DNA from 2 places in the Exiguobacterium sp. s21 genome. Region 2 is predicted to be linked to the other one. Evidence: riboswitches for the same ligand, from Rfam matches in the RefSeq annotation. Region 2 holds a riboswitch; the other holds the start of a gene.
What was found. A riboswitch is a leader RNA that binds a small molecule or an ion and turns the genes downstream of it on or off. The one in region 2 is predicted to bind FMN.
Positions count from the first base shown of each region.

Region 1: linked by a shared signal. The riboswitch ahead of KNP06_RS00045 (ECF transporter S component) and the one ahead of ribD (bifunctional diaminohydroxyphosphoribosylaminopyrimidine deaminase/5-amino-6-(5-phosphoribosylamino)uracil reductase RibD) in region 2 are both predicted to bind FMN.

Region 1 is NZ_JACSLF010000001.1:6,396-9,804, reverse strand. It holds gene KNP06_RS00055 (2'-5' RNA ligase family protein) at 1-415, shown strand, start outside; gene KNP06_RS00050 (nucleotidyltransferase family protein) at 507-1,034, opposite strand; gene KNP06_RS00045 (ECF transporter S component) at 1,164-1,751, opposite strand; FMN riboswitch at 1,911-2,052, opposite strand; gene KNP06_RS00040 (HesB/IscA family protein) at 2,150-2,506, shown strand; gene KNP06_RS00035 (hypothetical protein) at 2,548-2,790, opposite strand; gene KNP06_RS00030 (Rossmann-fold NAD(P)-binding domain-containing protein) at 2,918-3,409, shown strand, end outside.
Region 2 is NZ_JACSLF010000001.1:234,147-237,555, forward strand. It holds gene ribB (3,4-dihydroxy-2-butanone-4-phosphate synthase) at 1-233, opposite strand, end outside; gene ribE (riboflavin synthase) at 233-874, opposite strand; gene ribD (bifunctional diaminohydroxyphosphoribosylaminopyrimidine deaminase/5-amino-6-(5-phosphoribosylamino)uracil reductase RibD) at 855-1,934, opposite strand; FMN riboswitch at 2,087-2,229, opposite strand; gene KNP06_RS01240 (undecaprenyl-diphosphate phosphatase) at 2,323-3,135, opposite strand.

The DNA of each region.
Region 1 (3,409 bases), 230 kb from region 2:
AGCTAGTTACAGTAGTTTGAATGTTGAGGCGTATATCGAACTGATGGACAGCTACTATCAATCGAAGGAGATTGTAAATCTAACATTTAGTACGTTGGGTACGTTCATTCAATCAAGTGCACTTTTTCTTTCACCTACAATCTCATCCGGATTGAGGAGCCTCCACTTAGAGCATCATCGTATATTTGGGGAGTTTAATGATAACGCTGAGTCCTTATATTTACCGGACTCATGGATTCCGCACTGTACACTGGCAAACAGATTGTCTAAAGAAAAGATGAAAGATGCTTTTGAATATTGTACTGATATTGTAAAACCTATAGCTGGAAAAATTGTAGAGGTGGCATTAATTGAATTAGTAACACCGGTTCACGTTCGAGTATTACATAGAGTGAAATTATCCGCACAAAAGTAACAAAGCTAAGTTACTTTTGTGCATTCTTCTGTCAGGTTTGTCATATGTGACTAGGACCGATAGAAGGAATTGACCAGGAAACGGTGGGGGTTTATCGTTCCTGACGAGGTATATCCACTTCATGGAGTCTCGGCCAAGTGGCTTGCCAATTCTTTTTATTGATCCGGGCTCGATAAATATGATGGTGTGAAGAGTCGTTCGCAAAGGCCGGGGTCGGTCGTAACTGTAGTTTGACTATGTCGTCGATACCGTAAGGGGCGGCCAGCTTCAAGCGTCCGCTCGCATCAAGGCTGACACCGATGGCCGTGACCGTCTCAGGGAAATGGGCCAAGGCGTCGACCGCAGATTGATACTGTGGCAATTGATTGACCAGATGCATGCGGGCCTGGTTTTTGACCGACCAAGGGACGTTCGGTAACAGGTCGTGCAGTTGTGCCTCATACTGTTTTTCAATCGCCTCGTCGATGTGAGATCGGTCAAAGTAGATGACATCGACGTCCTCGGTCGGCGTCGGTACTTCGTAGCCGTGCGCGTCATCCCATATTTTTGCCCGCACGTATCCGGCACAAATCCACCAATCGGGTAAACAGAGCGAAGCGACGATTGTCAACAGACGCATCAGTTCCACATCAGTCTCTAAAAAATGGGTCACATCTTCAGTCGTGTTCAATCCATCTCCTCCTATTCTCTCATTAGCATAGCGTACCCATACAAAAAGCACCTAGACCGGGGTCTAGGTGCTTGTCAGTTACGCTTGAAGTTGCATGCGCTGACGTTCGATCCACGGCTTCAATTTGAGGAAGAGTGGGACGAACAAGGCGCTGATCAGCAAGGCCTTAATGAAGTTGAACGGCAAGATACCGTATAGGACGAGGTCCGTTTTGACAGCCGGTTGTGCCATCTCGGTCATGCCGAAGAAGAACGCGTAGGCTGGTAAGATGAGCAAATAGTTCAAGATCGCCAAGCTGAGTGCCATCGTGATCGTACCGGCCACGAGGCCTGAAGCGAGCGCTTTATTCGTTTTACGTTTATGGTAGAACCATGCGACCGGATACATGAAGGCGACACCTGCAAAGAAGTTCGCGACTTCACCGACCGGAACGCCGCCACCATTGAAGACATAGTAGAGGACGTTTTTTAGAGCGACGACCACGACGCCTGCGAGTGGGGAGAACACGATCCCGGCGACGAGCGCGGGAATGTCACTGAAATCCACTTTTAGGAACGGTGGTAGGAAAGGCAGCGGGAAGTTAAAGAGCATGAGGACAAAAGAAATGGCCCCGAGCATCGATAGTGTCACCAGTGTTGTCAATCGTTTGTTGCGCGTTGTTTTCATCAAAATCTCTCCTTTTGTCGCTCCTTGATGAATGGCACCCGTCGCATAGAAAAACCCGATTGTATCAAACAATCGGGAGAGTTTACGCGCATACGAAATAGATGTTCTCATCGGTGTTTAGACCACGCCGAAGAAAACATCCGGATATCGGTCGGATGCCGCCATCTTCTCCCATCCAGACTTTACTGTCGGCTTTCGAATCTCACGAAATCAGCAAGCAACGCCTTGCTCGCTCACGGGCTGAGAAGAACTTGTCTTCAATACCGCCGGTCGGGAATTTCACCCTGCCCCGAAGATGGAACGATTTAATTTTTTTTGTTACAGTTTAGTTATACAAGATATTTCACAAAATCTCAAGTCAGTTGACTTGAAGTTAAGATAACGAAGGAGGAGTTCAGATGATTCATTTGACAGAATCAGCCGCATTACAAGTCATCGATATGATGAAACAGACCGAACGCCCCGACGACCAGTACTTGCGGATCAAAGTGCAAGGGGGCGGGTGTACCGGCCTGTCTTACGGGATGGGATTTGATGAGGATAAGACAGACAAGGACGTTCAGTTTGACCACCACGGCGTCCGCGTCATCGTCGCCGAAGCCGATCACGGGGTCGTCGACGGTCTCGAGATTGACTATAAGCAGTCGATGCTAGGAGGCGGCTTCACGATTAAAAATCCGAACGCCATCGCCACGTGCGGTTGTGGCTCGAGTTTCCGGACGGCATCGAACGCCGGGACACCTGGGGATTGCTAAACGAAAGGCCAATCATGCCACATGATTGGCCTTTTTTGTATTCAGTCTGTCTCTTCAATCAGAATTAATCGAATGAGTTTCGAAGCCGCGTCTAACTCGATTTGATGTTGCCAAGGACGAAACGCTGTGATTTTACACGTGTCGTTCGTGATGCGGAATGAACAGACGCTCTCTTCCTCTTGGTCAAGGACCGAGTAACGGCTGAAGTCCGATAAGCTTTGGTAAATGGCATATTGTGTCGGTAATTCACACGACCATCCTTTTTCTAATGTGATCTGATGCATGCGTCTCGCCTCTTTCTTCTCTATATATATAAGAATAACAAAAATATTCAAGGATGTAGAAGATTAGTCGAGAGGATGCAAGGGAAAATGAAAAGAGATGTCATTTCATGTAGGAGGAGCAGGGACGATGAGAAACGTATTGATTTTCGGTGGCTCACGCTATTTTGGAAAGCGGTTGGCGCTTCGGTTGGCGGAGGCCGGTGACGATGTGACGATTGTGACGCGTGGACAACTGCAAGTACCTGAGGCGGAGGGCATCCGGTCGATCAAAGGGGACCGACAGTCGGTGGCGACGATGAAAGATTTGTCACGAGACCATTACGACCTCGTCTATGACAATATTTGCTTTAACCCGTACCAGGCAAAGATCGCCTCGGACGCTTTCATGGACCAAGTCGGTAAATATGTGCTCACGTCGACGATGTCGGTTTATGCGCCAGGCGCCGAGTTGAAAGAAAGTGATTTCAATCCGCTCCATCATGACTATCATCTCGAATCCGAACATGATTATGGGCAAGGGAAGCGAGAGGCTGAATCTTATTTCTTCCATCGCGCCTCGTTCCCGGTCGCGACGGTCCGCTTGCCAATCGTGCTCGGACCCGACGACTATACAGACCGT
Region 2 (3,409 bases):
TCGGTGCTGTTTGCGACCATCGGCTGCAAGTCGAGCCGGACGGCCACTTCTTCGGCGAGGGAGGCGCAGACGAGTCCTTTCCCTTCCGTGATGAGGAAGTTCATCGTCTCTGCGGTCATTTTATCCGCGAGCACGACGAAGTCCCCTTCGTTCTCACGGTCCTCATCGTCGACGACGATAATCGGTCGTCCCATCTTCAAGTCTTCGACTGCTTCTTCAATCGTGTGGAACATTACCATCCCGCCTTTCCATACCCTTGCGACGCCAGCGATTCGAGCGTCATCGGTTTTTGACTTACGAGTTTTTCCATATATTTAGCTAACATGTCACATTCCAAATTGACCGCGTCTCCTGCCTGTTTCATCCCGAGCACCGTCTCACTGTACGTATGCGGGATAAGCGACAACGTGAATCCGCGTTCGGTGACATCAAACACCGTCAAGCTCGTCCCGTCGACCGAAATCGAACCTTTCGGGACGATATAGCGGAGGAGCGACGGCTCACAGCTGATGTCGACATAGACGGCGTTCGCGAGCGACCGTTTTTTGACGATGCGTCCGACCCCGTCGACGTGACCCGAGACGAAATGGCCGCCGAAGCGTCCGTTCGCGGGCATGGCCCGCTCCAAGTTGACGCTCGTACCGGGGCGGACCCCGTCGAGACTCGACGCCTTGAGCGTCTCCGGCATGACGTCGACCGAGAAACTGTCGCGGTCGAACGTCGTCACGGTGAGACAGATGCCGTTGACGGAGATGCTGTCACCGAGCTTCACATCCTCGAGGACGACCTGTCCGGCGAGCGTGAGCCGGAGAGACGGACCGTTCCGCTTTACTGCCTTGACACTGCCAATCTCTTCAACGATTCCCGTGAACATCGGACTCCTCCTTTCGCATGATCAGTTTGATATCGGTGCCGACCGTCTCGACCGATTGAACCTCATACCGTTCGACCGCATCGAGCGGCCCATCATGATGCGAGCGGTAGAAACCGCCCTTGCCGCCGAATACGCGTGGCGACTGGTACATGACCCACTCGTCGACGAACTGTCCGTCCAAGAGTGAAGTGACGAGTGTCGGTCCCGCTTCGACGAGCATACGACCGATGCCGCGTGCGTAGACGTCTTGCAGGACAGCTTCGAGCGATGTGTAGTCGGCGATTTCGACGCCATTCGCTGTCAGCGCGTCACGTTTTGTTTGGTCGTCCGAAGTCGTGTACAGAAGCACCGGTACGTCGGTCGCCGTTCGGACGAGCTGACTCGAGAGCGGCGTACGCAACTCACGGTCGAGCACGATTCGGAGCAGTTGTGTCGTCTCACGGTCGAGCCGGACGGTGAGTGCCGGATCGTCGGCGAGGACGGTGCCGACACCGGTCAAAACGGCGTCGACCGTCGCCCGCAGTTCATGGACGTCCCGTCTCGCTACTGTCCCGGTCACCCACTTGCTGTCACCGTGATCGAGCGCGACTTTGCCGTCGAGGCTCGTCGCCGTCTTCAAGATGACATAAGGCCGCTTCGTCTCGAGTGAACGCAAGAACGCCGTATTGAGCGCCCGCGCCTCACGCTCGAGTAGCCCGACCTCGACGTCAATCCCGGCCGCTTTCAACCGGGCGATGCCGCGCCCTGACACGAGCGGGTTCGGGTCTTCCATCGCGACGACGGCACGCTTGATGCCGGACTCGACGAGCAGATCGGCGCACGGTGGCGTCTTGCCGTAATGCGAGCACGGTTCGAGCGTGACGTAAATCGTCGCACCGTACGCGGCAGCGCCGGCCATGCGGATGGCGTGCACCTCGGCGTGCGCTTCTCCTGCCTTCAAGTGGGCACCGAACCCGACGACCCGGCCGTCCTTGACGACGACGGCGCCGACGCGCGGGTTGATGCCGGTCGATGAGGCGAACTTGGCCAATTGGATGGCTTGTTGCATGTACTGATTCATAATCTCCCTCCTTGTTTCGCACAAACAAAAAGACCTCAAGGAATGATCCTCAAGGTCTCGGTGGGAGGTGTCGGTCGTCATTTGGGCAAGCCAAATAAGCGTTTTCTTTACAGAAAAACGTACGACGAACTACAGGTCGCGTGGACCTGTCATGTTTCCTTCTCCCATCCAGACTATACTGTCGGCTCTAGAATCGCACTAGATCCACCGTTCGCACACGTGCGCCCGGGTCACGGACTTAAGGCTCGCGCCCATCACCGCCGGTTGGGACTTTCACCCGACCCCGAAGGAATATTTGTTTGTACGTCTCCACTTTAGCGCAAAAATAAATCGATGGCAAAACGAAATGCGCAAAAAGGCGCCGCTCGAGTGAGCAGCGCCTTCAGAATCATGCCAAGAATAGGACGACGAGGAGACCGACGATCCAGCAATAGAACGAGAAATATTTGAGTTCGCCTTTTGCCATGATGTGTTGGAACCATTTGAGCGAGATGGCCGTGAGCGCATACGAGGCGGTGAACGCCAAGATGAGCGGTCCGAACAGTTCACGCGTTTCCGGATTCGTGAACAGCGCCGGTCCATCTAAAATCATCGTCCCGAGACTGACCGGGATGAATAAGAAGAACGAGAAGCGGAGGGCCGACTCTTGCTTGATGCCGAGGAGCATCGCCATGACGATCGTGGCGCCGGAGCGGCTGATCCCTGGAATGAGTGCGACCGCTTGAGCAAGTCCAATCAAAATCGCGTCGCGGAGCGTGATGCCGCCGTCGCCTTTGTTCCCGCGCATGTTGCGGATGAACCAGAGCGCAAGCCCAGTCAAGATGAGCGTGTAACCGACCGTGGCGACTCCACCGAGCGTCTCCCCGATCCAATCACCAAACAAGACACCGAGCAAACCAGCCGGGACGGTCGCGATGAGCAAGAGCCCGATGAACTTAACATCAATCATCGTTTCGTCACTGCGATCTTTCTTAAATAAGAACGTCCACAGACTGACGACGAGACGGACGACGTCTTTCCGATAAATCGTCAAGACGGCGAGCAGCGAGGCAAAGTTCACGAATATCTCGAACGAGAGTCCCGGCAGTTCGATATCGAACAGCTCTTGGAAGATGACCAAGTGACCGCTTGACGAAATCGGGATCGGCTCCGTGAAGCCTTGAATCAAACCGAGCAGTAAGTAGAACAACCATATTGTCATATCGTAATATCCTCTTTTCTTTTTTACATCAATTCCATTATTTTAGCAGACCGCCTATTCCACTGACCACCCTTTCAAAAAAATTCGTTATTTTCAAAACTTTCATTGATTAGTCTGAAAATTAAATTTATTATAGAAGAGTACTCAACTGGTGCAACGGTGATGACCCCATTGGCCAGTTGGGTACTTTTTCGTACAGAATATGACATTTCAGCCACCATAAAACTTTTTGTTTACAATTGAACCCATTTAATATTAAATTTTTAATAGAACT